DNA from 2 places in the Streptomyces sp. NPDC005402 genome. Region 2 is predicted to be linked to the other one. Evidence: riboswitches for the same ligand, from Rfam matches in the RefSeq annotation. Region 2 holds a riboswitch; the other holds the start of a gene.

Region 1 (14,052 bases), on a different contig from region 2:
CCTTGCCGGTGGGGGCATCGGCCATGGAAATCGGTCCTCTCATCACAAAAGGTCTTGAAAAGCTCTTACGGCTGCGGTCGGCGCGGTGGCCGGATGTGCGCGAACGGGGGTTGATCGGATACCAAGGCCCTATGGCGGTCTTCGTCGCGCTCGGCGCGTTCCTGATGACGCTGGCCGGCGGCTGGACGGCACAGCGGGTGACCGACCGCCGTCATCTGGTCCTCGGCCTCGCCGGCGGACTGATGCTCGGCGTGGTCGGCCTGGACCTGCTGCCGGAGGCGCTGCACGCGGCCGGCGACGAGGTCTTCGGCGTGCCCGCGGCCCTGCTCCTGTTCGTGGCCGGTTTCCTGCTGGCCCATCTGGTGGAACGCCTGCTGGCCGCCCGCCAGGCCGCGCACGGCGGCGAGGAGCACGCCGGCCGGGCTCCCGAGGTGGGCCTGACGGCCGCCGGCGCGATGGTCGGCCACAGCGCCATGGACGGCGTGGCGATCGGCGCGGCCTTCCAGGTGGGCGGCGGCATGGGCACGGCGGTCGCGCTCGCCGTCGTGGCCCACGACTTCGCGGACGGCTTCAACACGTACACGATCACGAGCCTGTACGGGAACGCCCGCCGCAGAGCGCTGACGATGCTCTTCGCGGACGCGGCCGCCCCGGTGCTGGGCGCCGCCTCGACGTCGTTCGTGACCATCCCCGAGGGCCTGCTCGGCGGTTATCTCGGCTTCTTCGGCGGCGCGCTGCTCTATCTCGCGGCCGCCGAGATCCTCCCCGAGGCACATCACGAACACCCCGCCCGCTCGACCCTGTTGTGCACGGTCGCGGGCGTGGGCTTCATCTGGCTGGTGGTGGGGTTGGCCGGCTGACCCGGCGGGTCTGCAGGGGTTCGCTGAGGGGGTCACAACTTGCCACCCCGGGTGCCGTCCCGCCGCGCGGGCGCGATCAGGGTGGACAGATACGGCAGGGGAGCCCCGTCGAGCTCGCCGGCGGGCCGGATGAACTCGCCCTCGAGACCCAGCGCCGAGCCCCATACGGCGTTCTCGATCCGCCCGGTCTCCCTGAGCGCCTCGGCCACCTCCCCGGCCTGCCGCCCGAACTTGTAGGCGACGACGGTCCCGGGCCCGTTGAGCGCGTCCTTGAGCACGGCGGAACCGGCGGTGACGGGCACGAGCGTGAGCGGTTCGGTGCCCTCGGTCAGCACGGCCCCCGACCTCGCCGCGAGATCCTGCATGGCGGTGATACCGGGCACGGTCTCGACGACGACGCCGGGCACGAGCTCACTGATGGTGTGGGCGAGATAGGTGAAGGTGGAATAGACGTTGGGGTCCCCGATGGTCGCGAAGGCGACGGAGTCGTGCGAGTGAAGCAGCTCGGCGACCCGCTCCCCGGCCGCGTCCCAGGCGGCCTCGCGCCGACCGTGATCGGTGCGCTCATTGAGGGCGAACACGACCCGTACGACCTTCTCCTGCGGCACGTAGTGCAGCACGGTCGCCTCGGCCCGCCCCCGCTCTCCGCCGTCCTTTCCGTCGGGCGCGGCCATGACGGGCACGACGACCACGTCGGCGGCGCGCAGGGCGTTGACACCCTTGACGGTCACCAGCTCCGGATCCCCGGGCCCGACCCCGACCCCGATCAACCTGCTGCTGCTCATGACGTCCGGCACCTCTCCACGAACCGACGGGCGACACCGGGCTGCGAGGCCCAGTGCGTGTGCAGATAACTCGCGTGCACACCACGCTGTACAAAACCTTCGAGCCGCCGCCGGGGCACCCGCACACCCCAGGCCGCGGCGTCCCCCGCCCCCGGCTCCACCACGGTCCGGTGGAACTCGTGCCCTCGCATCCGCGTCCCGGCGACGGCGAGCGAACTGTCACTGACGGCGACGGCGTCCCGGTACCCGAGGGTGAGCTTCTCCTCCATCCGCGCCGAGGCGTCGAGCACCCCGCACATCGGCTGCCCGTCGAGTTCCCGGCACAGATAGAGCAGTCCGGCACACTCGGCGGCGACGGGGGCGCCGGTCTCTGCGAGGGCTGAAACGGCCCTGCGCAGCGGCTCGTTGGCGGAGAGCTCGGCGGCGTAGACTTCGGGGAAACCGCCGCCGATGACCAACCCGCGTGTCCCGTCCGGCAGTTGCTCGTCGCGCAAGGGGTCGAAGACGATGACCTCGGCACCGGCGGCGGTGAGCAGCTCGGAGTGCTCTGCATAGGAGAAGGTGAAGGCGGGCCCACCGGCGACGGCAACTCGTACCGGTCCGTCGGAAGTCGGGTGCGGGTGCGTGGGGGCTGGTCGCGCCCACGCGGCGGTAGCCGCAGATTCAACGCAGCCCCGCGCCCCTGGGTGGGTGACCTGAGCCGAATCCAGCCCTTCCGGCGTTCGCGCCGATTCAGGCCCTCCGGCGTTTGAGGAGCGGGGGTCTGGGGGCGGAGCCCCCGGGGACGGGACGGGTAGGGGCGGCGGGGGCGAAGAAGCCAGGACCTCAGCCGCGTCCCACACCGCACAGGACAACGCACCGGCACCCCGAGCAAGTGCCATCAGCCCCTCAAGATCGCACCCGGCACGCACCTGCTCCGCCATCGCCGCGACGGAGTCGACCGCATCCGCCCGCCGCTCGGCGACCGGCACCAGCCCCAGATGCCGCGAAGGCGTGTCCACCTGCGTCACCCGCCGCAACACCCCGAACACCGGCACCCCGGCCGACTCCAACGCCTCCCGCAGAAGCTCCTCATGCCGGTCGGAGGCGACCTTGTTGAGGATCACGCCCCCCACCCGCACCTCGGGATCCCACGAAGCGAACCCGTGCACCAGAGCGGCCACCGACCGGGACTGCGAGGAGGCGTCGACGACCAGCACCACCGGCGCCCGCAGCAACTTCGCCACATGGGCCGTGGAGGCCAGCTCCCCTTCCCCCGCGGCCCCGTCGAACATCCCCATCACCCCCTCGACGACGGCGATGTCACATCCCCGCGCCCCGTGCAGGAACAGCGGAGCCACCAGCTCCGGCCCGCACAGGTACGCGTCGAGGTTCCGCCCCACCCGCCCGCTCGCGAGCGCGTGGTACCCGGGATCGATGTAGTCGGGGCCCACCTTGTGCGGAGACACGGCAAGCCCCCGCGCGGCGAACGCGGCCATCAACCCCGTGGCGACGGTGGTCTTCCCGCTGCCGGAGGACGGCGCGGCGACGACCAGCCGAGGGACGGAAGCGGACGAGGACATCACCACTCGATACCCCGCTGCCCCTTCTGCCCGGCGTCCATGGGGTGCTTCACCTTGGACATGTCGGTCACGAGATCGGCGAAATCGACGAGCTTCTCGGGCGCGTTCCGCCCGGTGATCACCACATGCTGGGTCCCGGGCCGCTCCCGCAGCACATCGAGAACCTCGTCCGTGTCCACCCACCCCCAGTGCATCGGATAGGCGAACTCGTCGAGCACGTACAGCTTGTACGTCTCGGCGGCGAGATCCCGCTTGACCTGCTCCCAGCCCTCCCGGGCCTTCTCCTCGTTGTCCATCTGGGCGTCCCGCTGCACCCAGGACCAGCCCTCACCCATCTTGTGCCAGTCGACGGACCCGCCCTCCCCGGACGCCCCCAGCACCCGCAGCGCGTTCTCCTCGCCGACCTTCCACTTCGCCGACTTGACGAACTGGAACACCCCGATGGGCCACCTCTGGTTCCAGGCCCGCAGAGCGAGCCCGAAGGCCGCGGTGGACTTCCCCTTCCCGATCCCGGTGTGCACGACGACCAGCGGCCGGTTCCGCCGCTGTCGCGTCGTCAGCCCGTCGTCCGGCACCACACTCGGCTGTCCCTGAGGCATTACGCGGCCCTCCTCTGTACGTCCTTCACGAGCCCTGCGATCGAGTCGGCCCGCAGCTCGTCCAGCGTCACCGCGGTACCCCCGAGTTCACCGGCGAGCTGTCCTGCCAGCCCCAGTCGCACGGGCCCGGACTCGCAGTCCACGACGACGGAGGCGACACCCTCCGCGGCGAACAGCCGAGCCGCCCGCCCCGCGAGCGCGACCGGCTCGGGCCCACCGGTGGCCCGCCCGTCCGTCACCACCACGACCAGCGCCCGCCGCGCGGGATCCCGCAGCCGCTCCACCCGCAGCACCTCGTGCGCCCGCAGCAGCCCGGCGGCGAGCGGAGTACGCCCACCCGTCGGCAGCGTCTCCAGCCGGGCCGCCGCCGCGTCCACGGATGACGTCGGCGGCAACGCGACCTCCGCCGCCGACCCCCGGAACGTCACCAGCCCCACCTTGTCCCGCCGCTGATACGCGTCGAGGAGCAGCGACAGCACGGCCCCCTTCACGGCGCTCATCCGTTGCCGCGCCGCCATCGACCCCGAGGCGTCGACGACGAACAGCACGAGATTGCCCTCGCGGCCCTCGCGCGTCGCCTGCCGCAGATCGTCCCGCCGGACCACGAGACCGCGCCCCGACCGCCCCCGCGCCCGCTGATGGGGCGCGGCCGCCTGCACGGTGGCCGCCAGGTGCAGCTTGGTCAACGCCCCTCGAGGCCGCCGCGCACCGGTCGTGCGCCCGTGCTCGGTCCGTGCCCGCGAGCGCCGTCCGGCAGCGCCGTCCCCGAGCCCGGGCACGCTGAGCATCTTGGTACGGAACGGCTCGGCAGCCCGTGCGGCGGCCTGCTCCCCGGAACCGGCCCCTGATGCTTGCGGCTCACCGCCGTCCCCGGCCTCCGGCTGCGCACCGGACCCCCCGTCGGTCCCCGGCCCGTCGGAGGACGGCGGCTGCCCGCCACCCCCACCGGGCCCGTCCGGGTCGGGGTCCTCGTCGCCCTCGCCGCTGAACTCCTCCAGCGTCTCGTCGAGCTTGTCCTCGTCAAGTCCCGGCGCGTCGAAGGGATTACGGCGCCTGCGGTGCGGCAGCGCGAGCAGCGCGGCCTGCCGGACATCCTCCGCCAGCACATCGGTCCGCCCGGCCCACGCGGCCAGCGCGGTCGCCGTACGCGCCATCACGATGTCGGCCCGCATACCGTCCACCTCGAACGCGGCACAGGTCGCCGCGATCTGCCGGAGCGCCCCGTCGCCCAGCCGCACCGACGGCAACAACTCCCGTGCGGCCACGACCCGTTGCCGTACGGCGGCCTCCTCCTCCGCCCAGCGAGCCGAGAAACCCGCCGGATCGTCGTCGTACGCGAGCCGGCGCCGTACGACCTCCACCCGCTGGTCCGGCTCCCGCGAGGCGGCGACCTCGACGGTCAGCCCGAAACGGTCCAGCAACTGCGGCCGCAGCTCGCCCTCTTCGGGGTTCATGGTGCCGACCAGCAGGAACTTCGAGGCGTGCCGTACGGAGACGCCCTCGCGCTCGACGTACGACGCTCCCATCGCGGCCGCGTCGAGGAGCAGGTCGACCAGGTGGTCGTGGAGGAGGTTGACCTCGTCGACGTAGAGGATGCCCCGGTGCGCGTCGGCGAGGAGGCCCGGCTCGAAGGCCTTCACGCCCTCCGCGAGCGCCCGTTCGATATCCAGGGCGCCGACGAGCCGGTCCTCGGAGGCACCGACGGGCAGTTCGACCATGCGGGAGGGGCGGGTGCCGCCGTTGCCGGGCTCGTGCGGTCCGTCCGGGCAGGACGGGTCCGGCGCGGCGGGGTCACAGGAGAAACGGCAGCCGGGGACGACCGCGACCTCGGGCAGCAGCGCCGAGAGCGCGCGCACCGCCGTCGACTTGGCCGTGCCCTTCTCGCCGCGCACCAGCACACCGCCGACCGCCGGCGACACGGCGTTCAGCAGCAGCGCGAGCCGCAGGTCCTCCTGGCCGACGACGGCCGTGAACGGAAACGGGGTACTCACTTCTCGTCACCCTCCAAGTCGCCCTCGAGCTCCAGGTACGTGGCCCGCAGCCGCTCCAGCGTCTCCGCGTCCGGCTCGGCCCACAGTCCACGGTCGGCGGCCTCCAGGAGCCGTTCCGTGATGCCCCGCAGCGCCCAGGGGTTGGACTTCTTCATGAAGTCCCGGTTCTCCGCGTCGAAGACGTACTCCGCGCTGAGCTTCTCGTACATCCAGTCGTCGACCACGCCCGCCGTGGCGTCGTAGCCGAAGAGGTAGTCGACGGTCGCCGCCATCTCGAAGGCGCCCTTGTAGCCGTGCCGGCGCATGGCCGCCATCCAGCGCGGGTTGACCACCCGGGCCCGGAAGACCCGGTGGGTCTCCTCGCCGAGCGTCCGCGTCTTCACCTGGTCGGGCGTGGCCGAATCGCCCACGTACGCCTCGGGGTTGGCGCCCGTGAGGTGACGCACCATGGCGACCATGCCGCCGTGGTACTGGAAGTAGTCGTCGGCGTCGACCAGGTCGTGCTCGCGGGTGTCGACGTTCTTCGCGGCGACGTTGATCCGCTTGAACGCGGTCTCCATGTCCCCGCGCGCGGCCCGCCCGTCGAGCCCGCGCCCGTAGGCGTAGCCGCCCCACACCGCGTACACCTCGGCGAGGTCGGCGTCCGAGCGCCAGTTGCGGGCGTCGATCAGGGGCAGCAGACCGGCACCGTACGCCCCCGGCTTGGACCCGAAGATCCGGGCGGTGGCGCGCCGCCGGTCACCGTGCTCGACGGTGTCCTCGTCGGCGTGGGCGCGCACGTAGTTGGACTCGGCGGGCTCGTCCAGCTCCGCCACCTTGCGCACGGCGTCGTCGATCAGTCCGACCACGTGCGGGAACGCGTCCCGGAAGAACCCGGAGATGCGGACGGTGACGTCGATGCGCGGCCGCCCGAGTTCCTCCAGACCGATCACCTCGAAACCGGTCACCCGCCGCGAGGCCTCGTCCCACACCGGGCGGCAGCCCAGCAGCGCCAGGATCTCGGCGATGTCGTCGCCCTGTGTACGCATCGCGGACGTGCCCCAGACCGTGAGGCCCACGGACTTCGGGTACTCGCCGGTGTCCTGGAGGTACCGCTGCACGAGCGAGTCGGCGAGCGACTGTCCGACCTCCCAACTCAGCCTGGACGGAATGGCCTTGGGGTCGACCGAGTAGAAGTTCCGGCCGGTCGGCAGGACGTTGACGAGACCGCGGGTCGGGGAGCCGGAGGGCCCGGCCGGGACGTACCCGCCGTCCAGGGCCTTGAGGATGTGGTCGATCTCGTCGGTCGTGCGGGCCAGCCGGGGCACCACCTCGGTGCAGGCGAACTCCAACACGGCGACAGCCTCGGGGAGTTCGGTGCCGAGGACGTCACGGACGAGACCGGGGACGGCCGCCGCGTCCCAGGAAACGGCCTCCATGCCCTCTGCGACCCGCCGGCACAGCTGCTCCAGCAGATCGATCGCGTCGGCGGCCGTACGGGACGGGCCCTCGACGAGGTCGGAGAGCTCGACCGGGACCTTCACCGGCGCCCCCGGCTCCGCGAGCAACTCCTTCTCGACCAGCCCGAAATGGGCGGCGAAGGCGGCCCGCAGCCCCGGCAGGGCGTTGGCCTGTCCGCCCCACACCTGCGAGGCGCGCAGCACAGCCAGCACGAGGTTGACGCGGGCCTCGTCGACCGGACCGCCGCCGAGGATGTGCAGCCCGTCCCGGATCTGCACGTCCTTGATCTCGCACAGATAGCCGTCGATGTGCATGACGAACTCGTCGAAGGTCTCGTCGTCCGGCTGCTCGTCGACATGCAGGTCGTGGTGGAGCTCGGCCGCCTTCACCAGCGTCCAGATCTGCGCGCGGACGGCCGGGGCCTTGGTCGGGTCCAGGTCGGAGACGAGCGCGTACTCGTCGAGCAGCTGCTCCAGCTTGGCGAGGTCGCCGTAGGTGTCGGCCCGAGCCATCGGCGGCACCAGATGGTCGACGACGGTGGCGTGTCCGCGCCGCTTGGCCTGGGTGCCCTCGCCGGGGTCGTTGACGATGAAGGGGTAGATCAGCGGCAGTTCACCCAGGACGGCGTCCGGCGCGCACCCGCCACTCAGCCCCAGCCCCTTGCCCGGCAGCCACTCCATCGTGCCGTGCTTGCCCATGTGGACGATCGCGTCGGCGCCGAACGAGTTGTCCAGCCACCGGTACGCGGCCATGTAGTGGTGCGACGGCGGCATGTCCGGGTCGTGGTAGATCGCGATCGGGTTCTCCCCGAAGCCGCGCGGCGGCTGGATCATCACGACGACGTTCCCGAACTGGAGTGAGGCCAGCACGATGTCGTCCCCGTCGACGTACAGCGAGCCCGGCGGCTCGCCCCACGCGTCCACCATGGCCTGCCGGAGCTCCGGGTCGAGCTTGTCGAACCACGCCTGATAGTCCGCGAGCGGCACCCGCGCGGGGGCGGAGGCCAGCTGGTCCTCGGTGAGCCACTCGACGTCGTGCCCGCCGGCCTCGATGAGCCGGTGGATCAACTCGTCGCCGCCGGAGGGGTATTCCGTGAGCGAGTACCCGGCGTCCCTGAGCGCGTCCAGCACCCGCACCGCCGAAGCGGGCGTGTCGAGGCCCACCGCGTTGCCGACCCGCGAATGCTTCGTCGGGTACGCGGTGAAGACCAGCGCGAGCTTCTTCTCGGCGTTCGGCTTGTGCCGCAACGTCGCGTGCCGTACGGCGATCCCGGCGACCCGCGCGGCCCGCTCCGGGTCGGCCACGTACACCGGGACGTCGTCGGGGCCCTGCTCCTTGAAGGAGAACGGCACGGTGATCAGCCGTCCGTCGAACTCCGGGATCGCGACCTGCATGGCCGCGTCCATGGGGGAGAGGGCCGCGTCGGACGCGTCCCAGGCCGCCCTGGACGTCGTCAGGCACAGTCCTTGCAGCACGGGCACGTCGAGGTCGGCCAGCGCCCCGATGTCCCAGGCCTCCTCGTCACCGCCGGCCGAGGCCTGCGAGGCGTGGGTGCCGCCGGCGGCGAGGACGGTGGCGATCAGGGAGTCGGCCCCGGCGAGGATCTCGTAGAGCCCGGCGTCGGCTCCGCGCAGCGAACCGCAGTACACGGGAAGGGCGTTGGCGCCCTTCGCCTCGATCGCCTCGCACAGGGTGTCCACGAAGGCGGTGTTGCCGCTCAGCTCATGGGCCCGGTAGAAGAGCACGCCGACGGTGGGGCGGCCGCTCTCCCGCGCGTACGAGCCGTGGACGCCGTACTCCGGCATCTTCCGCGGCTCGACGAACCCCTCACCGGTCAGCAGCACGGTGTCGGACAGGAACCGGGCGAGTTCCTCCAGGTTGGCGGGCCCGCCCTCGACGAGGTACCTGAGCGCCTCGGCCACGACACCGGCCGGCACGGACGACTCGGCCATCAACTCCGCGTCGGGAACGGCCTCTCCGCCCAGCAGTACGGTCGGGATGCCCGAAGTCCTCAGCGCGGCGAGCCCGTCCTCCCAGGCCCGCTTGCCGCCGAGCAGCCGTACGACGGCGATGTCCGCGCCCTCGATCAGCGCCGGCAGCTCCTGCGCGACATCGACCCGGGTCGGGTTCCCGATCCGGTACGAGGCGCCGGCAGCGGCCCGGGCCGCCAACAGGTCCGTGTCGGCGGTCGACAACAACAACACTGTGCTCATGCGGGCGCTCCCGGTGGAATGAAAGGCAGTCCTTGCGGCGCGCCGGACTCGATGAGCCGCCACAGCGCGTCCGTGTCCGCGTGCTGTTCGATCAGGTCGCCGAGCCGGTCCAGCTGCTCCTCGCGCAGCGCGGCGAACGAGGTGTCGGGGGCCGGTACGAACCGGCGGCCCGCGGCGGCCGCCACCTCCCGCAGGAAGGCCCGCCGGAAGCCGTCCGACTCCAGCGAGCCGTGCCAGTGCGTGCCCCAGGTCTGGCCGACGCGACAGCCGTCGAGAAAGGGGACACCGCCGCGGACGTCGGCGACCCCGTGATGGATCTCGTACCCCTCGACCGGCTCGCCGAGGGCTTCGCCCACCGGCCGGGTGAGGGTCTTCTCCCGCGCGAACCGCACCCGCACGGGCAGGACTCCGAGTCCGTCGACCGCGCCGACGCGCGATTCGACCTCGTCCTCGATGTGCTCGCCGAGGATCTGGAACCCGCCGCAGATGCCGAGGACGGGCCGCCGCTCGGCGACCCTGCGCCCGATGGCCGCCGCGAGTCCCCGCTCCCGCAGCCACTCCAGCGCGCGGACGGTCCCGCGGGTTCCGGGGATCACGACGAGGTCGGCGTCGGCCAGCTCCTCGGGCCGGTCCACGAACCGCACCACGACACCCGGTTCGGCGGCCAGGGCGTCGACGTCGGTGAAGTTGGACATCAGCGGGATCGCGCAGACGGCGACCCGCAGCACGTCCTCGCCCACCGGGGGGCTCACCGCGGACTCCCGGACCGTCCCGCGCAGGGACACCCGCAGCCCGTCCTCCTCGTCGATCCCGAGCCCGTGCCGGAAGGGCAGAACGCCGTACGTGGACCGCCCGGTGAGGCCGAGGAGCATGTCGAGCCCGGGTTCCAGGAGGCTGACATCCCCCCGGAACTTGTTCACGAGGAACCCGGCGACCAGCTTCTGGTCCTCTTCCGAGAGCAGCGCGACGGTCCCGAAGAACGAGGCGAAGACACCCCCGCGGTCGATGTCGCCCACGACCAGCACGGGCAGCCCGGCGTTCCGGGCGATCCCCATGTTGACGATGTCGGTCCGCCGGAGATTGATCTCGGCCGGGCTCCCGGCCCCCTCACAGATCACCGCGTCATACGTGCCCCGCAACTCGGCGAGACAGTCGAGCACGGTCCCGAGAAGCTTCTGCTGCCGCCCCCCGTGATACCCCCGGGCGCTCAGCTCACCGACCGGCTTCCCGAGCAGCACGACCTGACTGCTCTGTTCGCCACCGGGCTTGAGCAGCACGGGATTCATCAGCGCGGTCGGCTCGACCCGGCAGGCCTGTGCCTGCATGGCCTGGGCCCGCCCGATCTCGGCGCCCTCGCGCGTGACGAACGAGTTGAGGGACATGTTCTGCGCCTTGAACGGCGCGACCCTCACCCCCTGGCGCACCAGCCACCGGCAGATCCCGGCGGTGACGACACTCTTGCCGGCGTCGGAGGTGGTACCCGCGACGAGAAGACCCCCGCCCGTCATGCCGTACGCCCCTTCACCAAGGCACGCGCGGCGACACCTGCGCCGAGCGCGAGCAGTCCGACGCGCCGCGACAGCCGTGCGGCGCGCTCGATGTCGTACGGGGCGACGGCACGCCCCCGCTGATGGAGCGTCGGCCGGTGCTCGACCCGCCCCGCGTACGAGAGGGTGCCCCCGAGCCGGACGCCCAGCGCCCCCGCGAACGAGGCCTCGACAGGCCCGGCGTTGGGGCTTGGATGCCTGCGCGCGTCCTCCCGCCAGGCCTGCACGGCACCCCGGGGACTGTCACCGGCCACGGCGGCGAGTACGGCGGTCAGCCGCGCCCCCGGCCATCCGGCGAGGTCGTCGAGCCGGGCGGAGGCCCACCCGAAACGCCGGTAGCGGGGCGACCTGTGCCCCACCATGGCGTCCAGCGTGTTCACGGCCCGGAAGCCGAGCAGCCCCGGCACCCCGCCGACGGCACCCCACACGAGCGCCCCCACGACGGCGTCGGAGGTGTTCTCGGCGACGGACTCCACGACGGCCCGGGCGATCCCGTCGGCGTCGAGTGCCTGAGGATCCCGCCCGCACAGATGAGGCAGCCGGGCACGGGCCGCCTCGACGTCCCCGGCCTCCAGCGCCCGCCCGATGACCCGGGCCTCCCGCACGAGCGAAGTCCCGCCCACGACGGCCCAGGTGGCGGCGCCGGTGAGCACGACGGAGGCGGTACGGGAGGGACGTACGACCTTCTCGGCGACGGCGCCCAGCGCCACCGCACCCCCCACGCACACGGCGGTGTGCAGCGCGCCCCACCCCCGGTGGTCCCGCCACAGCACCCGCTCCACGGCCCCGGCGGCCCGCCCGAACGCGGCGACCGGATGCCCACGACGTGGGTCACCGAGCAGAAGGTCACCGAGAAGGCCGGCGGCGGCGCCGTACGCGAAAACGCGATCGGCACGCATCGGGTCAGCCGATCGCGGGGTCGTTCAAGTGCCGGGTACTGCGGGTCGATCGGCAGGCGAGCATCGCGTCATGTCCTCACTCAGGGTGTCCACGCCCTGGTTCGACGAGTCCGGCGGCGAGAGTTCCTGGCTCCCGGGGCTACCTACCCCGGTGACAGTGGCGGGACCGCGCCGGATTCGCACCGGCTTCCTCTTCTGCCGCCGTATATGGCTCCGGCAGTCCACCACGGGCCTTCGAGACCCGTCAACTTGCTGTTGACCTGCGGCGGGGGAGTGTGCAGAACCCCACATCGCCGGTCACCACAGACGGCCGGGCGGGCACGGAACCCGAAGTTCCGTGCCCGCCCGGCCGTCGAGTGACGGGGTGCCGTCAGGCCACGATCAGATAGATCCCGTACGCCACCGCCGCCGCGCATGCCGCGAAGCAGGCGTAGGCGCCGGTGACCGCGAGGCCGGCCGAGCCGCCCTGGGCCGTGGCCCGTTCCTGGCGGGACAGGCCCATGATGCCGAGGGTGAACAGGGCCACGAGGCCCACGGTGACGACGAGGCTGACGCCGAAGACGGAGCCGAGTGCTTCCCAGTCGATCTTCATGGTGAGGCTTCCTTAGTGCGGCGGGCTCAGACGGCGGCCGGCGGGGCGGCCGGTTCCGTCGTGACGGGCGGGGCCGGGATCGTGGCGATGAGGTCCTCGGTCACGGGGCCCGCGGGCGGCGGGATCACGGCGGCGATGGCCGTGGTCACCACGCCGGCCGGCTCGTCGGTGTGGTTGACGTTCGACGCGTCCACGACCTCGCGCCGCGAGAGCTTCCAGATCCCCGCGCTGGAGGCGACGAGGAAGACCGCCACGACCGCGGTGCCCCAGTCGCCGAGGTCCGTGACGGACTCGGCCAGGGCGCCCACCAGGGCGGCCGCCGGGAGGGTGAGGCCCCAGGCGACGAGCATGCGGGTGGCCGTCGACCAGCGGACGACCCCGCCCTTGCGGCCGAGGCCGGCGCCCATCACCGAACCGGAGACGGCGTGCGTGGTGGACAGGGAGAAGCCGAGGTGGGACGAGGCCAGGATGACCGTGGCCGCGCTGGTCTGGGCGGCGAAGCCCTGCTGCGGCTGGAGGTCGGTCAGGCCCTTGCCCATGGTGCGGATGATGCGCCAGCCGCCGAGGTAGGTGCCGAGCGCGATGGCGAGACCCGCGGAGAGGATGACCCAGGTGGGCGGGTCGGAGTCGGGGGCGACGGCGCCGCCGGCGACCAGGGCGAGGGTGATGATGCCCATCGTCTTCTGCGCGTCGTTGGTGCCGTGGGCCAGCGAGACCAGGCCGGCCGAAGCGATCTGGCCGGTGCGGTAGCCCTTCGCGGCGGCCTTGCCGTCGGCCTTCCTGCCCAGCGAGTAGGAGAGCCGGGTGGCCAGCATGGCGGCGACGCCCGCGACGATCGGCGCGGCGACCGCCGGGATCAGGACCTTGGTGACGAGCGCGTCGCCGTGGACCGCGCCCATGCCCGCCGAGGCGATGGTGGCGCCGATCAGACCGCCCATGAGGGCGTGCGAGGAGCTGGAGGGCAGACCCACCAGCCAGGTCAGCAGGTTCCAGAGGATCGCGCCGACCAGGGCGGCGAAGATGACCTCGGGACGGATGCCGGTCTCGTCGACGAGACCCTTGGAGATCGTGTTGGCGACCTCCACCGAGAGAAAGGCGCCCACAAGGTTCAGCACGGCGGACATGGCCACCGCGACCTTGGGCTTGAGTGCACCGGTCGAGATGGTGGTGGCCATCGCGTTGGCGGTGTCGTGAAAACCGTTCGTGAAATCGAACGCGAGTGCGGTGACGACCACAATCGCGAGGATCAGCGAGAAGTTTTCCATTTACCCAGGCAATCGTTCGAGGTCATTGGCGAGTCGAACGTAAGTAACCTGGATGAACGGAAGGTGAACTGAGGCGGGCCGCACGGTGACCGAAATCTTCGGCTATTGCTGTGCCGGACCCCGCGGCCCCCGCACGCCCCATGGGCCCCACCGCTATGACCCGGCGGCGAACCTCTTCAGCTGACCTGCCGACCCGTTGAGGAGATTTTGGTCACCCGGCAGGCTGCTGCGGCTGGCGTACTGCCGGAGTGTTCAGGACGACCATCCGCCGGGCAGAGTTCCCCCGTCCGCCGAGTGGT
Region 2 (14,052 bases):
ACGCTCGTCCCGACCGCGCCGCTCACCAACATCGCGCTGCTCCTGCGCACCCACCCCGAAGTGGTGCGGAACATCGAGCGGATCGTGTTCATGGGCGGCGCGGTGGCGACCGGGAACGCCACGCCGGTCGCGGAGTTCAACGTCTGGCACGACCCCGAGGCGGCCGCCGTCCTGCTCACCGCCGGGGTGCCGATCACGATGTACGGCCTGGACGTCTTCCAGCAGGTTCTGGTGCCAGCCGCCGACGTCCAGCGGCTGCGAGCCAGTTCGGAACCGTCCCTGCGCATGGCCGGTGAACTCCTCGCCCACCGCGACCCCGCCACCTCCGGCGACCCCACCCCCACCGGCGGCCTCGGTGACGCGGGCGCGGTGTGCGCGGTCGTCGACCCGGAGGGCCTGACCACCGAGCTGCTGCCGGTGGAGGTGAGCCTGGCCCCGGGCCCGACCCGCGGCCAGACCGTCGTCGACCGCCGCTCCCGTCCCGGCGAGTCCGAGATCCACGAGGGCGAGCGCGAAGTAACCCTGGTGGACGTGGGGTTGGCGGTGGACGTGGAGCGCTACGTGAAGCTGTGGCTGACGGCGGTGGAGGGGGTCTGACAGCGGCAGAGAGCGGCGCCGGGCCTCACTCTGCCGTCGCCTCGGCCGCCCGCACACCCCACCGCTGCTCCACCTTCGCGAGCCGCCAGTAGGAGATCGCCGCCGCCCACACCACCACGAACAGGCCGACGATGACGTAGCCGACGTTGTCGAGGTCGATGTCGGCGATCCAGGTGGTGAGGGCGTCGGTGAGGTCGAACTTGTCGTGCACGACACCGACCAGCTCGATCGTGCCGATGAAGAAGGCGACCGCGATGGACAGTCCGGTGATGGCGAGGTTGTAGAACACCTTGCGCACCGGGTTGGAGAAGGCCCACTGGTAGGCGAAGTTCATGAACGTGCCGTCGAGCGTGTCGAACAGGCTCATCCCGGCGGCGAACAGCAGAGGCAGGCACAGGATCGCGTACCAGGGCAGCCCGGCCGCCGCGCCCGACCCGGCCATCACCATCAGGGTCACCTCCGTGGCCGTGTCGAAGCCGAGCCCGAACAGGAATCCCAGCGGATACATCTGCCCCGGCCGGGTGATGGACTTGGTGAGCCGCCCGAGGATCCGGTTCATGAACCCGCGCGAGTCGAGATGCTGCTCCAGCTCCTTCTCGTCGTACGTCCCCGCCCGCATCGCCCGGAAGACCTTCAGGATGCCCAGCAGGGCGACCAGGTTGAGGGCGGCGATGAGGTAGAGGAACGAACCGGAGACCGTCGTACCGAGAAATCCCAGGACCTGGTGGGTACTTGAGCCCTCGTTCATGACCTTGCCGGCGAGCTGGGTGCCGCCGGCGATCAGCGCGGCGAGCAGGACCACGACACTGGAGTGCCCCAGCGCGAACCAGAACCCTCCGGACACCGGCCGCTTGCCGTCGGCCATCAGCTTGCGGGTGGTGTTGTCGATCGCGGCGATGTGGTCGGCGTCGAACGCGTGCCGCATGCCGAGGGTGTAGGCGGTGATGCCGAGGCCGATACCGAAGGCCTTGTCGCCCACCTCATAGTGCTCCGGGACGACGAGCAGGAAGAGGATGCCGAAGGCGACGACGTGCAGGGCGGCGATCGCAACCATCAGACCGACCGTCTTGACGGTGTCCTCGCGGCGCCAGCGGAAGGAGGCGGCGGCGGTCTCGGGCAGGGCAGGGTCAGTCATACGGTGGTCACTCCAGCACCTCGTGGATGAACGCGTGAGCTGCCGTGGCCGGTCTCCTGGCTTACGGGTCGTGCGTTTCCCTGCCCGCCTTCCCGGCCTGATGGTGACGGCCAGTGGCTGTCCCGCGAGGGACGTGGGAGGGAAACTCCCCGATCACAGTGGCGAGGGCCGCACCGGCATGGACCTTTGAGGGGTCGTCACCGGTTTCCCGAGCACCACGGCCCGACCACCGTAGGCGGGAGCGGGGGCTCCTGCATAGCTGCATACCTGCGCAGGTATGGAAGATCACACAAGGTCGCCTGCGAGGATGAGCCCCATGCACCTCGTCCCGGCCGACCGAGCCGACCGCCGTACCATCGACGGACACCGGGTGTGCGACGCCATCGCCGCGATCGGCGACCCGGGACACGTCCGCACCTGGTCCGACCGTTTCGCCCTGCTGGCCGACCCGAACCGACTGTCCTTGCTGCTCGCCCTGCACCGGACCGGCCCGCTGGCCGTCTCCGACCTGGCGATCGCGACCGGCATGAACGACCCCGCCGTGTCGCAGGCGTTGCGGCTGCTGCGGGCGGCCGGGGTGGTGGCGGGGGAGAAGGAGGGACGGGTGGTGCGGTACTCGGTGGTGGACGAGGCGGTCCGGGGGTTGTTGCAGCAGGTGTCCTGAGCGGTCAGTCCAGTTCCCGGTATGCGGGGCACGGGGCGGCCAGTTCGGGATGCTCGACGGGGTACCACTCCCCGTGGATCCGGCTCATCGCCCAGTGCCACGCCTCATCGTGGAGGACCAGGCCGCGGTAGGGCTCCGTACGACGGCGGTCCAGGTGCCGTGGGCGAACTCGAAGTGCGTCACGGTTCACAGCTCCTTGCGGATGCGTTCGATCAGCTCGACGGAATCGTGACGAGCGAGCCCGTTCCCGTCGATCCAGCCACAGCGAAGACGAGGCCGTGTCTGTGGACCACGTCCATCGCGCTCGCCGGCAGTCGCCCACAGCGCCGACCTGCGCGTGAACTCGTCGCACCCACCCGGCGTCCCGAAAGTCTCCGGCCGGCGATCGACCTCACCCCTCCACTCCCCACCGCTCCGGTCCGCCCCCCTTCCACTCGATCCACGCCGCCTCCGCCACCTCGGCCGCGTCGATCTCCAGCCCCGCCCGGCGGAGGAACTCCGCGATGTCGGTCAGGTTGTGGGCCAGGCCGAGGATCTCGCCGTCCACGCGGACGCGGCGGCCGCCGGTGGGGGACGGAGGGTGCACGATCACGCGGATCGGTCCGGACATGTCTTCAGGATCGTCCGGAGCGTAGGGTCCCGCATTTCGGTCCGTCATCGGTCGCGCCGTTCGGCCGTGTTCTCACGCAGCCGCCACCACTCGGCGGGGCGCGGGCGCCCCTGCTGCCAGTGGGGATGGAAGAACACTCGGGTCGACAGTCGGTGCAGGCGTCGGCGCAGGTCCGTGCGGCCGGGGTGCTCGGCGAGCTGTCGGTAGGTGGTACTCCACTCCCGCTGTGCTCGGGCGAGGTCGTCGGGGAACGATCGCATGCCCGGATTCAATCATGTGTTCGATTTTTTGGGCCACAGCGGGTACGGCGACACGGGTACGGCGTGAGCACACGCCGAAAGGGCCGCCCACACCCCGGAGGGTGGGACGGCCCCGTCGTCAAGAGGCGTCAGAAGGCGTCAGGCGCGCGAAGCCTTGCGGCGACGCGTGGCCAGCACGATGCCCGCGCCGCCCGCGAGCAGCACCGCCGCACCGCCCGCGATCAGCGGGGTGTTGCTGCTGGCGCCGGTCTCGGCGAGGTTGTCACCGCCGCCGCCGTTCGGGGTGGGGGCGGCCGGAGTCGTGGTGGACTCCGACGCGGACGGGGTCGGAGTGCCCGTGCCCGGGGTCTCGGACGCCGGCGGCGTGCTCTCGGACGCCGGCGGGGTGGACTCGGAGGCCGGCGGGGTCGACTCCGAGGCCGGCGGAGTGGACTCCTCCGCGGGCGGGGTCGCCGGAGGCGTGGTCTGCGTGGTCGTGCAGTCCTTCGTGCCGCCGTTCCAGGCCGCGATCAGCTTGTCCTTGATGACCGGGTGGTCCGGGCCCTTGGGGAGGTCGCCGTGCGTGAAGCCGTCGTTGGCGTCGAGCTTGCCGTCGAACTTCGTGTTGCCCCGGTACAGGTCGACCTGTCCGTAGCAGCCCGCGTCGGGGATGGCCACGTCGAGGGTGTCGACGGAGCCCGCCTTGACGGTCACGGTGTCGAAGTCGTGGAAGACCTGCTCGCCGGAGGTGGCGAACGTCGGGCCGTGCGCGAGGTAGGACGCCAGGGAGGCGGTGCAGGTGGACGCGTCGCCCGCCGCACGGACCTTGACGTGGACCTTGCCGTCGTCGCCCGGCTTCAGGTTCTGGTCGTCGACCTTGACCGAGGCGTAGAAGTTCTTGCCGTCGAGGGAGAACTCGCAGCGGTCGGTCTCGGTCTTCGAGCCGGCGCCCGTGCCCGGCTGGTAGTGCCCGCCGTTCCCCCAGCCCTTGCCGCCGGGGCAGTCGGAGGCGGAGGCGACGGAGGCGAGGGCGGCGGAGAAGGCGAGCGTCGCGGCGCCCGTCCCCAACAGGCGCCGCATGGTGACACGTCTCGCTATGGACATACGTATCCCGTCAGGATGAGAGTGAGTGGTTACAGCAAGCATCAGAAAACACTGGGCCCATTGGTCACATGCGCCACGGTGTTCACACATCGTGGATCTCCTTGCGGAATGCTGTCAACCTGCGGTGATACATGGCCGGTTCGAGTGTCATCACAATTTCGACACAGCAGGAACGATCTGCTCCGGAAATCGCTCAGGTTCACTTTTCCGGCGGGGTGGACAGATATCCCCTTTGTCGCCTTCATGGACCGCACATATCGCACCCGCATGGAAGAGGAGCCCGCGTGACCTCCCGCACCACCACGCCAGACCCCTCGCCCGATCTCTCCAGCAACGACCCGAACTGGTGGCGGCAGGCCGTCGTCTACCAGGTCTATCCGCGCAGCTTCGCCGACGCCGACGGGGACGGCCTCGGGGACCTCAGGGGCGTCACCGAGCGCCTCACGCACCTGGCCGCCCTCGGCGCCGACGCCCTGTGGCTGAGCCCCTTCTACCCCTCCGAACTCGCCGACGGCGGCTACGACGTCGCCGACCACCGGGACGTCGACCCGCGCCTGGGCAGCCTCGACGACTTCGACGCCATGGTCGCCGAGGCCCACCGGCTCGGCCTGAAGGTGATCGTCGATCTCGTCCCGAACCACACCTCCCACCAGCACGTCTGGTTCCAGGAGGCCCTCGCCGCCGGCCCCGGGTCCGCGGCCCGCGAGCGCTACGTGTTCCGTGACGGGCGCGGCGCGCACGGCGAACTCCCGCCCACCGACTGGCGGTCCGTCTTCGGCGGCAGCGCCTGGCGGCGGGTCGCCGACGGACAGTGGTACCTGCATCTGTTCGCCCCCGAGCAGCCCGACCTCAACTGGTCCCACGAGGAGGTCCGCGAGGACTTTTGCACCACCCTGCGCTTCTGGTCGGACCGCGGGGTCGACGGCTTCCGGGTGGACGTGGCGCACGCGCTGGTCAAGGACCTGACCGAGCCGCTGCGCGACCTCGGCGACCTGCCCGGCGTCGCGGAGGAGGCCCTGGACCACCTGCCGCCGGGCAGCCATCCCTACTGGGACCGCGACGAGGTCCACGAGATCTACCGCGACTGGCGCACCATCCTCGACTCCTACACCCCGCCGCGTACGGCCGTCGCCGAGGCCTGGGTGCCGGGCTCGCGCCGCGCGCTGTACGCCCGCGCGGACGAACTCGGCCAGGCCTTCAACTTCGAGTACCTCCAGACGCCCTGGGACGCCGGCGAGCTGCGCCAGGCCATCACCGACTCCCTCGCCACCGCCCGCGCGGCCCATGCCTCGGCCACCTGGGTGCTCTCCAACCACGACGTCGTACGGCACGCCTCCCGCCTCGTGCTCCCGCCGGGCACCGACGAGAACGCCTGGCTGCTGTCCGGCGGCCACGCGCCCGCGATCGACCTCGCTCACGGCCTGCGACGCGCTCGCGCGGCCACGCTGCTCATGCTCGCGCTGCCGGGATCGTCGTACGTCTACCAGGGCGAGGAACTCGGACTGCCCGAGGTCGCCGATCTGCCCGTCGAGGTGCTCCAGGACCCGATCTGGGAGCAGACGGGCCGGGTCCGCAAGGGGCGCGACGGGTGCCGGGTGCCGCTGCCGTGGACGAGGAGCGGTCCCTCGTACGGCTTCGGAGCCGGCGGTGCCTGGTTGCCGCAGCCGCAGTGGTTCGCCGAGTACGCCGTCGAGGCCCAGGACGGTGTCGAGGGCTCCACGCTGGAGCTCTACCGCACCGCCCTGCGCCTGCGCCGCAAGCTCCTGCAGGGGGAAGAGCTCAGGTGGGCCGACGGCGGACCGGCCGGCGTGCTGGACTTCGTCCGCCACGAGGGCTGGCGGTGTGTCGCCAACCTGTCGCAGGCCGCCGTCCCGCTGCCGGCCGGGGAGGTGCTCCTGACCAGCAGCCCGTTGGAGGACGGGCTGCTGGCACCGGATACGACGGTCTGGCTCGGCTAGGGCTAACCGACGGTCGGCGTCGGGGTCGCGCCCGTGGCCGGAGTGGCGCCGTTGGCGTTCTCGCCCGGGACCGCGAGCGGCGTCGACGTCGGGTTGGCCGGCGGGCTGAGCACCACCATCGGTGCGCCGGGCTGCGGCGCGGGCGGAGTCAGGTCGGTGTCGGGCAGCTTCGGCGGAGTGGTCTGCATGAAGAGGGCCTGGTCGAAGTTGACGAAGCCGGTCTTCTCCATGACCGTCATGTGGTCGAGCACCGTGTCGTTGGCCATGTCGGCCAGCGACCGCACCAGCGAGTTCTTGGTGGTGGAGCGGACCTTCGAGATCGTGTTGAAGATCGAGCCGTGCGTCACCCGCAGGATGTTGGCGAAGTTCGTGTCGAACTGCTGGCCGCTGCTCGACTCGATCGTGTTCACGAAGCCGACCTGCTGCGGGCTCGCCACGTTCGGGATGGTGATGTTGAGCATCGGGGCGATCTTGCGGCAGGCCGCGTCCAGGGCCGCGTGTCCGTCGATGAGGTGCCGTCCGGCCTCCTTCACCTCCGGGGTCGTCCCCTTCTGCAGGGCGACCTGGCCCAGCGGGTACTCCCACAGACCGGCCGCCCGCACCTTGACGACGAAGTCCCGGTCCAGCTCGGTCAGCGGGCCCCACTGCGTCTGGGCGATGATTCTGTCCTGAGCGGTGGACGCCTGGCTGACACCCAGCATGGACGGATACGCGAGAGCGCCCAGGGTCAGTGTGAGGGCTCCGCCCACGACCAGCGTTCCCATCGCATTGCGCGAGAGTGGCACCGTGCCTCCTGCCCGGTAGGGGTTTTCCCGCCAGGAGGCGGGTCGGACGCACAGGAGTACGCACGCCGGGGCAGGGATGTTCATCACCGCTCCCGGAGGATGACCGGGCTCACACCACGCCCCGTCAGGTCGGCCTTGCCGCCCACCGGTTGACCGTTCGTTGACCGGTTCGCGGGGAACTCCGGGGGAAATCGCGGGAGAGACCTGACGGGCCCTGGGCCTAGATTCACCGCATGTCCATGCCACAGCGGTCGCAGCGGCCCCTCCCCGTCCTCCCGTACCGCAAGCCCACCAAGGGCCGCGACTACTGGGTGATCGACGACGTGCTCCCGGACGTCGACGCCGTACGGGAACGCTGTCTCGCGAAGGACGACTGGGTGCGGGGACATCCGTACACCTCGGAGACCTGGCCGGGGCTGCGGGCCATGCCCGGACTCGAAGCCGCCGAACTCGCGAGCGTGGAGCGGCAGGTGAGGAAGGCGACGGGGGCCGGGAGACTGTGGGTGCAGCAGGCGCCCGGCGGGGGGACCCTCAACCACAACTGCGTCCAGGTCGTCGGGGAGGGCGAGAGCGAGCCCCGGCCGCACACCGACTCCCGGGCGCTGTGCCGGTACGCCGCCGTGCTGTATCTCAACCCCGGCGTCCCCAAGGACTGCGGCACCAGCTTCTACCGGCAGTCCATGCCCGGCGGACGGCTCGGCGGCAACGTCGTACAGGCCCCGCACAACAACCTCGTCGAGGCCCTCGGCACCCGGTTCGTCGCGCCCGACGCCTTCGAGGAGGACGTACGGGTACCGCACAAGTACAACCGGCTGCTCCTCTACAACGCCAACCTGGTGCACAGCGCGACCGGTTACTGCGGCAGCACGCTGGAGGAGAAGCGGATGACGGCCGTCTTCTTCTGGATGGCGTGACGCCGGCCGCGGGTCAGTAGCGCACCGCCCGGGACACCTTCGCCCGCACGTCCCCCGACAGGGCGTGCGTACTGCGGGCGGTGCCCTTCCCGGAGCCGCCCGCCGGGACGTCCCGGACCGTCACCACCACCGCGTCCAGCAGCTTGCCCGACCCGTTGGTGAAGTCGACCTGGACGGCGAAGGCCTTCGCCGAGTCCGCGCTGTTGGCGGCGGTGACGGCGACCGTCGTACGGCCGTCGGAGGCGGTCGCGGGCGTACCGAGCCGTACGTCGTCCTGGGCGTCGACGCCGTTCTTGATGTCGTCGAACCGTCTGCCCGCCTCCGCCGTCGCCGACGCCACCGCGTCCCCGGCGCGGGAGGCGGCCGACGCGACCTTGCTCGCCACCGACGACGGGCTGTCGTCGTCGGAGCAGGCGGTCAGGCCGGTGAGGGCCAGGGCAGCCAACAGTGCGGCCGTCGTCCAGCGGGTCATCTCGCCTCCTCGTCCCGCCCCCCGGGGGCGGGTCCCTCCAGTGAAGGTCCTCCGCGCCACGGCCGCATGTCCCAGGTCACCCGGACGGCCCACTCCCGTGGTGGCCGGACCCGTCCCGCCGGATGGTCGAAGCACATCGATCACGAAAGGTGGGACACCGCCATGACGCAGCAACCGCACGCCACCCAGTCGTCCGCCGGCACGACGTCGACCCCGGCGCCGGGCCTCGGCCCCACGCCGACCGAGGCCTCGTGGGCCGCCGGTGGAGTCGTCTTCGCCGGGGTGCTGATGCTGATGAACGGCATCCTGGCCGTCCTCCAGGGCATCTCCCTGCTCGCGGACGACGACGTCTGGGCCCGCGTCGGCGACTACGTCTACAAGATCAACCACACCGGCTGGGGTGTCATCCTGCTCTGCCTGGGCGCTCTCGCCGTCGTCACCGGCGCGTTCATCCTCAGGGGCGCCGCCTGGGCGCGGATGACCGGCATCTTCCTCGCCTCGCTGAGCATGCTCGCCCAGTTCCTCTTCCTGCCCTACGCCCCGGTGTGGTCGGTCATCATGATCGGCATCGACTTCTTCGTCATCTGGGCGCTCGCGGTGTACCGGCCGGACATGCGGGGCTGATCCACCGGGGCCGGGCCGGGGAGCGCGCCGGGCCGGGGCCCCGCTCGCCGGCGGGGCACCCTGCACCGGGTCTCCCCGGTGGCCCGGTCACACGTGGCCGAGGCCGCCGCTGCCGAAGCCCCCGCTGGAGCCGGGCAGCCAGCGTTTGCGGTGCTGGTCCTCTCCTCGTCTGCTTCCCGAGTGATGGAGCTGGTACGGCATCAGCCGTTCCTGCCCCTCCGCCGGGGCCGGCAACTCGTCCGGCTCCCGCATCTCCCGGATCTCACGGATGGGTCCGGTCTCCGGGAGGTGCGGCTGCTCCTCGCTGAGCGGCCGTGGAAGCTCCCGGTCCTGGACCCGCATGCCGAATTGCACGGCCCACACCAGCGCGCCGGCGATGAACAACCCACCGGCGAAGGCGGCGATCACGTTGAGTACTTCGCTCGACGAGGCCGCCAGGACAAACGTCGCCGTACTCATGGTCCGATTATCGCCGATTTCACCGGATCGGCGCGAAAGAGACGTCCCTGGGGACCACCGTGACCCGGTGGAAGTTGCACACGGCCGGGCCGACGGCCCGGGGACCTGCCTGGTGAGCCTTGAGCGCCACGCTGACCAGGCTCATCAGCAGGTCGACGTCGGTCTCGCAGTCGAGGTGGACGGTGACCCACCGGGAGCCCGGCAGCAGCCGGACCGCGGTCGACTCCTGGAGGTCGTCGTGGATCCTGCGGATGGCCGGCTCGGTGAGGTGCAGATCCACGTCCCGCCCCGGGTGGAAGTGCACGATCTCGCTGTGTACGGAGCGCAGCGCCAGGCCCGCTCCGCAGCTGGGCAGGCCCGTGCTGAGGTCGGACCACGCTTCCAGGCGCTCCAGGGCACGCTCGGCCAGAGTCATGTGCCCCATCGTCGCCCGCTCACCGCCCCGCAACCAGAGGTTGAGCGAAACGTAACCGGGGCGTGAGGTGTCGCGTGGGCCACAAGTGACGTACCGACGACCGGACTTCCGCGGGACGAGATGTCCGGGCGCCGTCCCGCCGGGACCGTCGGCCCCGCATCCCCCGAACCTCCCTCAGTCCCACCCGCGACCTCCCGTGAACCGATCCCCGGGTTCGCGACGATGAGGGAGTGAAGCGATCCTTTCGAAGGGGGACCCCGTGAGTGAGAACGCCGTTCGGCCCGCGTTGTGCAGCGTGCGTGGCTCCGCCCGGCTCGCCGTCGCCGGGCTCGGGTTCGCCGGGGCCGCCTGGGCGCTGCGGGCCGTGTGGCACATCAGGCTCGCCGTGGCGGGGGAGCCCGCCGCGGGGCCGCCGGACCAGGGCGAGGGCCGGCACCGGCCGCTGAACGCCCTGGAGGACTCGTACCACCTGGTCAGCACCGCGGGAAGCATCCTCACCCTGCTCTGCGCGGCCCTGTTCATCGGCTGGCTGGGACGCATGCGGGACAACGCGCGGGCCCTGTCCGGCGAGCCCCCGCGCTACGCCGGCATCTGGGTCTACGTCTCCTGGTTCGTGCCGATCGCCAACCTCTGGATCCCGCGCGGCATCGTCGCCGACATCCACCACAAGAGCGCCCCGGACCGGAAGCTGCCCCTCGTCGTGAACGTGTGGTGGGCGCTGTGGCTGGTCGGCATGGTCACCGGCGTGGGTCTGCTGTACGACGGCGACACCGACGACGTCATCGCCCGCGCCTACCACGGCGTGAGCACGCTGCTGGTCGCCGACCTCGCCGTGGTCGGCGCGGCCGTGGCCGGGATCCTCATGGTGCGTGCCCTGACCGCCGGGCAACTTGTGGACATCGATGCCCGGTTGCGTACGCCGGGTGGTGATCCCTTGAAGGAAACGGTCAGGGCGTTTGATCGGGATTGAGGGCACTTACTGTTGCGCCTACGTGACAGCCCCCCACCCACAGGATCGCCATGCGTCGCATCCCCCCTGTCATGGCCGTCTGCGTGTCGGCCCTGCTGCTCACCTCCTGCGGAGTGGGCGACGGCAACACCGCCGTGAGCCCCAAGAAGGGCGACGACATCACGCTGGGCCTGCTGCTGCCCGACCGGGACACCAGCCGCTTCGACCGGTTCGACTACCCCCTCTTCAAGAAGGAGGTGGCGACCCTCACCCACGGCAAGGGCAAGGTCAGTTACGCCAACGCCGGGGCGAGCGCGAAGCGGCAGAGTCAGCAGTTCCAGCAGATGGTCGCCGACAAGGTGGACGTGATCCTGGTGGACGCGGTCGACGCCGAGGCGATCGGGCCGGACGTCCGGAAGGCGAAGGACGCGGGCATCCCCGTCATCGCCTACGACCGGCTCGCCCAGGGTCCGATCGACGCCTACGTCTCGCACGACAACGAACTCGTCGGTGAGGTGCAGGGCCGGGCCGTCGTCGAGGCGCTCGGCGACAAGGCCGAGACCAGCAAGATCGTGATGATGAACGGCTCGCCCGCCGACCCCAACACCGCGCTCTTCAAGAAGGGCGCCATGGACGAGCTCAACGGCAAGGTCGTCATCGCCAAGCAGTACGACACCCGGGAGTGGCTGCCGTCGGTCGCCAAGGCCAACATGAAGGCGGCGATCGCCTCCGTCGGGCTGAACAACATCGCCGCCGTGTACTCGGCCAACGACGACATGGCGGGCGCGGTCATCGAGGAGCTCAAGCAGGCGGGGGCCACCAAGATCCCGCCGGTGACCGGTCAGGACGCGAGCCTCGCCGCGGTGCAGCGGGTCGTGTCGGGTGAGCAGTACATGACCGTGTACAAGTCGTTCCTGCTGGAGGCGACCAACGCGGCGCAGATCGCGGTGTACAAGATCCAGGGCCGTGACCTCCAGTTCGACGCGCTGGTCACCGACAAGGTCGACAGCCCCACCCAGAAGGAGATCCCGTCCGTGCTGGTGCCGGTGGTCGCCCTGACCAGGGACAACATCCGGCAGACGGTGATCAGGGACGACGTGTACACCGTGCGGCAGATCTGCACGGCGGAGTACGCGGCGGACTGTGCGGCGATCGGCCTCAAGTAACCCGAAGAAGGCCCGGTCCGGGGTACAGCAGGCTGTACTTTCCGCTTCCCGGCCTGTCGGTGCACCCGCCCTCCGCCTAGGGTCGGTGTCCTCCGGCCCGAGGGAGTTCGCATGGCCACCGACGACGTCAAAGGCCTGGTCATGGGGACCGCGACGACCGCAGCCGCCGCGATCGGCCAGCTGGTCTCCGGCCTCGGTACGGCGGTCCTCACGCCGTTCGTGCTGCTGTGGCTGGTGCTGGCGCCCGGCGGGGTGCGCGTGCTGCACGCCCTGGCCGGCATGGAACGCGTCCGGCTCGCCCGCTGGGGCCCCGAGGTCATCGCCCCCGCGCCGCCGCCGACGCGGCTGCGGGCCGCGCTCGGCGACCCCACGACCCGGCGTGAACTGCTGTGGCTGGTCCGGCATCTGGCCGTGGGCCTGCCGCTGGGCCTGGTGGGCTTCGTCCTGCCGGTGCTGGCCCTGCGGGACACCGCGTTCCCGCTGTACTGGCGGCTCGCCCCGAAGGACGCGACCGCCACGTCCATCGGGATCGGCGTCGCGCACTCCTGGCCGGACGCCCTCGCGGTGTGCCTGCTCGGCGTGGGCTGGATCGCCATCGTCCTGGGGCTCACGCCCGGCATGGCACGGCTCCAGGCGAGCCCGGGGCGCCGGCTCCTGTCGGCCGGTCCCGACGCCGACCTCTCCCTGCGCGTCGCCGAGCTGACCGCGACCCGGGCGGCCGCGCTGGACGCCCATGCCACCGAACTGCGGCGCATCGAGCGCTCGTTGCACGACGGCACCCAGAACCGGATCGTCACGGTGACCGTGCTGCTCGGGGCCGCCCGCCGGATGGTCGCCCGCGACCCGGCCGGCGCCGACGAACTCCTGGAGCGCGCCCAGTCCGCGGCCGAACAGGCCCTCGCGGAGCTGCGGACCGTCTCCCGCAGCATCCTGCCGCCGGTCCTCGCCGACCGGGGTCTCGCGGGGGCGCTGACCGGACTCGCGGCCGAGAGCGCGGTGCCGTGCACGGTCGATGTCGAGGCGCCGGGGCGCTGCGCGGCCTCCGTCGAGGCGACCGCGTACTTCGTCGCGGCCGAGACGCTGACCAACATCGCCAAGCACAGCGGGGCGTCCCGGGCCACGATCACCGTCCGCGCCCCCGGCGCACGGCTCCTGCTGCGGGTCACCGACGACGGCCTGGGCGGCGCCGACGAGAACGCCGGCTCCGGCCTCACCGGCATCCGCCACCGGGTCGCCGCCCACGACGGCACCCTCAGCCTGACGAGTCCCCCGGGCGGCCCGACGGTCGTGGAGGTGGATCTGCCGTGCGGTCTGTGACGGGGACCGGCTTCGGCGTGCGGGGTGGCGGGGGGCGGTGGTCTGCGGCGGCACCCCGCGCCCGGCGGTGCGTGGACTTCGGTGGCGGCTTCGGCGGTGGACCATATGTCGGTGTTGCGGGACGTGGCGCGGCCGTGCCTAGGGACGGACGTGGCCGGACGACGGGGCTCACCGGGTCGTTCGACGGTCGTGGAGGTGGATCTGCCGTGCGGGGTGTGGGGCGGTGGTCTGCGGCGGCCTGGGCCCGGCGGTGCTACGGCTTGGGTGACGCCATGTGTCGGGTGAGGGGCTGTACGGGCCCCGGCGCGGCCGGCTGTGACCGTGCTCTTCGTCCGGCGGACCCGCCGGGCGGCACTATGACTCTGGAGACGGACCTGTCATGCGGATCGTGATCGCCGAGGACGACGCCCTGCTGCGGGAGGGGCTCGCGCTGCTGCTGCGGGCCGAGGGGCTGGACGTGGTCGGTACGGCCGACACCGCCGAGGGGGCGCTCGACGCCATCGACCTGCACAAGCCCGACGTGGCCATCCTCGACGTGCGGATGCCGCCGACGCACACCGACGAGGGGGTCCGCGCGGCCGTCGAGGCCCGGCGGCGCAGGCCCGACCTCGCCGTGCTCGTGCTGTCCGCCTACGTCGAGCAGA

What was found. A riboswitch is a leader RNA that binds a small molecule or an ion and turns the genes downstream of it on or off. The one in region 2 is predicted to bind cobalamin.
Region 1: another riboswitch for cobalamin. It lies ahead of ABZT02_RS24380 (cobalamin biosynthesis protein); the one in region 2 lies ahead of ABZT02_RS21780 (HoxN/HupN/NixA family nickel/cobalt transporter).

The regions. Positions count from the first base shown of each region.
Region 1 is NZ_JBEXFB010000012.1:206,759-220,810, forward strand. It holds gene cobM (precorrin-4 C(11)-methyltransferase) at 1-25, opposite strand, end outside; gene ABZT02_RS24345 (ZIP family metal transporter) at 132-860, shown strand; gene cobI (precorrin-2 C(20)-methyltransferase) at 893-1,645, opposite strand; gene ABZT02_RS24355 (cobyrinate a,c-diamide synthase) at 1,642-3,207, opposite strand; gene cobO (cob(I)yrinic acid a,c-diamide adenosyltransferase) at 3,207-3,806, opposite strand; gene ABZT02_RS24365 (putative cobaltochelatase) at 3,806-5,797, opposite strand; gene cobN (cobaltochelatase subunit CobN) at 5,794-9,450, opposite strand; gene ABZT02_RS24375 (cobyric acid synthase) at 9,447-10,958, opposite strand; gene ABZT02_RS24380 (cobalamin biosynthesis protein) at 10,955-11,896, opposite strand; cobalamin riboswitch at 11,994-12,137, opposite strand; gene ABZT02_RS24385 (hypothetical protein) at 12,267-12,488, opposite strand; gene ABZT02_RS24390 (inorganic phosphate transporter) at 12,515-13,753, opposite strand.
Region 2 is NZ_JBEXFB010000010.1:298,784-312,835, reverse strand. It holds gene ABZT02_RS21785 (nucleoside hydrolase) at 1-597, shown strand, start outside; gene ABZT02_RS21780 (HoxN/HupN/NixA family nickel/cobalt transporter) at 623-1,732, opposite strand; cobalamin riboswitch at 1,761-1,967, opposite strand; gene ABZT02_RS21775 (metalloregulator ArsR/SmtB family transcription factor) at 2,049-2,396, shown strand; gene ABZT02_RS21770 (hypothetical protein) at 2,401-2,586, opposite strand; gene ABZT02_RS21765 (hypothetical protein) at 2,788-3,006, opposite strand; gene ABZT02_RS21760 (hypothetical protein) at 3,051-3,266, opposite strand; gene ABZT02_RS21755 (LAETG motif-containing sortase-dependent surface protein) at 3,405-4,349, opposite strand; gene ABZT02_RS21750 (glycoside hydrolase family 13 protein) at 4,634-6,307, shown strand; gene ABZT02_RS21745 (DUF4142 domain-containing protein) at 6,310-7,071, opposite strand; gene ABZT02_RS21740 (DUF6445 family protein) at 7,326-8,006, shown strand; gene ABZT02_RS21735 (hypothetical protein) at 8,020-8,478, opposite strand; gene ABZT02_RS21730 (hypothetical protein) at 8,641-9,102, shown strand; gene ABZT02_RS21725 (DUF6479 family protein) at 9,190-9,561, opposite strand; gene ABZT02_RS21720 (luciferase family protein) at 9,581-9,976, opposite strand; gene ABZT02_RS21715 (DUF4328 domain-containing protein) at 10,236-10,946, shown strand; gene ABZT02_RS21710 (substrate-binding domain-containing protein) at 10,997-12,091, shown strand; gene ABZT02_RS21705 (sensor domain-containing protein) at 12,203-13,408, shown strand; gene ABZT02_RS21700 (response regulator transcription factor) at 13,788-14,052, shown strand, end outside.